Regions from separate parts of the Roseburia sp. AF42-8 genome, predicted to be linked through region 2. Evidence: a T-box and tRNA genes for the amino acid it is inferred to sense, from the RefSeq annotation. Region 2 holds a T-box; the other holds one or more tRNA genes.
What was found. A T-box is a leader RNA that pairs with one kind of tRNA and senses whether it is charged. The one in region 2 lies ahead of DW059_RS01575 (proline--tRNA ligase), so its partner is inferred to be a tRNA-Pro.

Region 1 (2,411 bases), on a different contig from region 2:
TTTGGAGCTTACAATGCTCCTGCAACAGACAACCGTGCTGCCATGAACACTGACGTTAAGGAATTTGACGACAGATATGAACTGGAATTTGAACTTCCAGGTTTTAAGAAAGAAGATATCCAGGCTGAGCTGAAAGACGGATACCTCATCGTCAATGCCAAACACCAGGACAACAAGGACGAAAAAGACAAAGATGGCAAATATATCCGTAAAGAACGTTACTATGGCTCTTACCAGCGTAGTTCTATGTCGGAGATGGCGTTACTCAGGATGACATCAAAGGCGGTTTTGAAAATGGTATCCTGACTCTGACCGTTCCGAAGAAAGAAGTAAAACCTGCTGTGGAAGAAAAGAAATATATTTCCATTGAGGGATAATACCAGGATAATTAAAAGGAAAAAGGGGCGGTGTGAGTATTCACACCGCCTCTCCTTTTTATGTGAGAAACACGCTTTGCGTGTTTCTCGTAGTTTAGCTGACATTACTTTATCGTCGATGCCCGCTGTCTGATATTCTTATTAAAATTAATCACATTGTGATTATATTCTTCATCCATCAACTCGGAATGAATCATAAAATCTGCAGTTGCCTTATTATTTGCAATCGGGATGTCATATACCTGTGCAATACGAAGCAGCGCTTTTACATCCGGGTCATGAGGTGCTGCAGTAAGCGGATCTGAAAAGAAAATCACGAAGTCTACTTTTCCCTCTACTATCTTAGCACCAATCTGCTGGTCTCCGCCCAGCGGACCGCTGTTATAGCCTTTTACCGGCAGTCCCGTCTGGTCTGTAATCATTTTTGCCGTTGTTCCGGTTCCACAAAGGAAATGCTTCTTTAAAATTTCTACATTGTCTTTGCACCACTGGATCAGTTCTGCTTTCTTTCCATCATGGGCAATCAATGCAATATTTTTCTGTTTTCCGATTGTCAAAGTAAGAAAATCCGGTTCCATACTCATATTGTGTCTTCTCCTTTATTGTATTATTTTCCAACCTTTTCATTTATCAAGTGAAAATCAACTCCTGATAAACAATTGCAGCTCGCCAATCACGCTTATATATTGACTTGCTTACGTTCATTATAACATGACAAGATGATTCCAGACAATATTGGGGTAGAAATCTTCATATAAAAAACGAGTACACTTAACAGTGTACTCGTTTTTTTCGTCGATGCGACAGGATTTGAACCTGCGACCTCTGCGTCCCGAACGCAGCGCTCTACCAAGCTGAGCCACGCATCGTTATTCAGTTCTTTCACACGCTCAACTATATTAGCATATATCACATTTTTTGTCCAGTAATATTTTTATTTTCTTTTCTACTTAATCGTTTTATGTTATACTTAAGTCAATCATAAGAACGGCTTTTACAATGCCGAAGCAACTTTTTTTACCAGAGAAAGGCACATTATGGAGAACAACCAGAGACCAACAATTGCAATTATGTTAGGTGACACCCAGTCCAGCTACTCAGAAGACTTACTTCGAGGCTTCTATACCTGTGCCAGAGAAGAAGATATCAATATTATTTTTCTGATGGGACCTCAGATGCCACAATATTGTAAAGATATTTTATCCTGCAGTTTTGACGGGGACTATAATTATCAGTTTGATACGATTTATGATTATGTGCATTTTACCAAACCAGATGCACTCATTATTACCTATGGTTCTCTTTCTATTTTTAAAAGCAACCAGGTAAAGGCAGACTTTCTTTCCCATTATAAAGATATTCCATTTCTGATGTTAGAGGACACACCGGACGATTCTGACATTCCATACCTGATTGCTGACAACTACAACGGCATGCGGCAATGTATCGAACATCTTGTGAATGTCCATGGCTATCGTAAGATTGCTTTTGTAGCAGGACCAGCTAACAACAAAGACTCCAATGAACGACTGAAAGCCTACCGCGATGTTATGGCGGAACATCAGCTTCCGGTCACGAATGATATGGTCGTCTATGGCAACTACTCAGAGCTTGTCACCGAGCAGGTGGAATATATTCTAGACCACAACCCGGAATTAGAGGCAATTGCTTTTGCAAATGATAATATGGCAAAGGCAGGATACCGCGTCTGTGCTGCAAGAGACCTTTTGGTGGGACATGACATTGCCATTACCGGTTTTGACGACATTGACCACGCAAAAACCATGGAGCCACCACTGACCAGTGTTTCCCACAGCAGCTTCCAGTTCAGCTACCAGGCATTACAGAATGCGCTTATGCTCTGTCAGGGAAAGAAGCCACAATCCTGCCGGATGTCAGCCATTTTTCACCAGAGAAGCTCCTGCGGCTGCCAGCTGCACACCGGCTTTACCACACTGTGTCATATCAGCATGGAGCAGCTGCACGATTTTATACACCAGCAGGTCGATGCTATGGCTGAGGAATTATTCTCTT
Region 2 (2,411 bases):
AATATGACAGCAGTACTCTGACCGTACCGGCTTCGGTTGTCATTGCATCAGCTGTAATCGGCATTGCAGTAATTCCGTTATTGCTTCTTGCAATCGGTATCGTAATCTGGATGAGAAGGAGAAAGAAGTAATGAAGAAACAGAAAAAACAGTTGATTGCTTTATGCATCCTGCTTTTTATCTGTATTGTTGCATGGGTTGGCCTGACGAAGTGGAATAAGAGCCAGGAACAGAAAAAACAGGAAGAGGAAGAAGCATCCAAAGTTATGGTGACAGATGTTAACACAGAAGATGTAAATGCATTTTCTTATCAGTATAATAATGAGACACTGTCTTTTGTAAAAGAAGATGACACCTGGTATTATGAGGCAGATAAAAGCATTGCATTAGACCAGGATGCCGTGGAACCATTGGTTATCACCGCAGCACAGCTTACAGCAGACCAGGAAATCAGGGATTATGAGGACTTATCAGAGTATGGGCTTGAAACGCCGTCAAATACCATTACCCTGACGACAGGGGATGGAACAACAACACTTCTGATCGGAAATAAAAATGACATGCTGAGCCAGTATTATGTAAAGACGGATCAGTCTGATAGTATTTATCTGGCAGGAAGTGCAGTATATACCACTTATCAGAAAGGAATCGCGGATCTTACAGTAACGGAGAGTACTGAGGAATCGGCGACTGAACAGCCGGAAGAGACAGAAGAAGCTGATACTCTACAAGACGGGGATACGGAAAGCACAACCGAAATTGCGGAATAAAAGGATTGACAAGTAAAATATCCGTTGGTAAAATATATGAGAAAGTGTGGAAGAGAAATAGTAATCATTGGAAGCCTTCAGAGAGAAAACGGCAGGTGAGAGTTTTTGACGGAAGATGATGAACCAGTCTTGGAGCTGCATATCCAAGCAGAAGTGAAGGTATGTCGGGTTCTCCCGTTACAGAGAGAAGGCATAAGAAGATGTGCCGGAGTGCAGGAGCAGTCCTGAATTTAGGTGGTACCACGGATGAAACATTCGCCCTAAGCTAAATCATAGCTTAGGGCTTTTATATTGCTTTAAGCAGATGAGTTGCAAGAATAGAAAAAGGAGATAAGAAAATGAAACTGGAAAAATTAGTTGGTGACCGGTTTAAAGAGAGACCGGCAGATTGTGTGATTGACAGTCATGCACTTATGGTAAAAGGTGGATACATCAAATATGTGGCAAATGGTATCTATTCTTCATTCCTGCCATTAAAGAGAATTACACGTAAGATTGAGCAGATTCTTCGTGAAGAGATGGACAAGGTAGACGGACAGGAAGTTCAGTTCCCGGTTGTTATGCCTGCATCTATCTGGGAAGAATCCGGAAGATATGAAAGCATCGGAGACGAGCTGCTTCGTTTCACAGACAGAAACGGTGCCAGGATGGTACTTGGTATGACCCATGAAGAAGCAGCCGTACAGCTGGTTCGTGAGTATGCACAGAGCTATACCAAATATCCTTTTATGATTTATCAGATTCAGACCAAATTCCGTGATGAAGCAAGACCTCGTGCCGGATTAATCCGTGTGAGAGAATTTACCATGAAGGATGCATATTCCTTCCATACCAGCCAGGAAGATTTGGAACAGTATTATCAGAGAGTACACAAGGCATATGAGCGTATTTTTGAAAGAGCCGGTATTCCGGAAGTGGTATCCGTTGCATCTGATTCCGGTATGATGGGTGGAAGTCTTTCCCATGAGTTCATGCTTCTTACTCCGATTGGAGAAGATTCCATTGTACTTTGTGATGATTGTGGATACAAAGCAAATATGGAAGCTGCAGAAAATATTTCTGACATTCCAAGAGCCGCAGAATCAGCAGAACTGGAAAAGGTTCATACACCAAATATCCATACCATTGAAGATATCTGTGAATTCTTTGGCGATAAGACAAACAACTCCTGTAAAGCAGTTGTTTATCAGAAAAATTCAGATGACAGCTATGTGGTTGTATTTATCCGTGGCGATCTGGAAATCAATGAGACCAAGCTTGTTAATTATCTTGGTGATCAGATTCATGCTGCTGTTATTACAGAAGAATGCGGATTAAATGCAGGCTATATCGGACCGGTTGGCTTACATATCAATGCACCTCATGTGGTTTTATATGATAAGTCTCTGGAAGGAAGAAATAACTTATCCTGCGGAGCAAATGAAGAGGAATACCACTTCAAAGGACTTGATATGGAGCGTGATGTAAAAGACGCAGAATATCATGATTTTGCTAAGGTATACGAAGGCGGAATCTGCCCGAAATGTGGTAAGAAGACCGTCCGTATTTCTAAAGGTATTGAAGTGGGAAATATCTTCCAGCTTGGAACCAAATATACCAAGTCCATGAAGATGACTTATGTAGATAAAGATGGTGAGAGACA

Region 1: it has a tRNA-Pro gene. The T-box ahead of DW059_RS01575 (proline--tRNA ligase) is inferred to sense a tRNA for this amino acid. The anticodon was not compared.

What each region holds. Positions count from the first base shown of each region.
Region 1 covers NZ_QTVB01000013.1:6,075-8,485, reverse strand. Annotated here, with positions in the region: partial or broken gene DW059_RS07260 (Hsp20/alpha crystallin family protein) at 1-377, shown strand, start outside; gene DW059_RS07255 (methylglyoxal synthase) at 482-955, opposite strand; tRNA gene DW059_RS07250 (tRNA-Pro) at 1,173-1,246, opposite strand; gene DW059_RS07245 (diguanylate cyclase domain-containing protein) at 1,415-2,411, shown strand, end outside.
Region 2 covers NZ_QTVB01000002.1:110,156-112,566, forward strand. Annotated here, with positions in the region: gene DW059_RS01565 (Gldg family protein) at 1-131, shown strand, start outside; gene DW059_RS01570 (DUF4340 domain-containing protein) at 131-769, shown strand; T-box leader at 808-1,035, shown strand; gene DW059_RS01575 (proline--tRNA ligase) at 1,108-2,411, shown strand, end outside.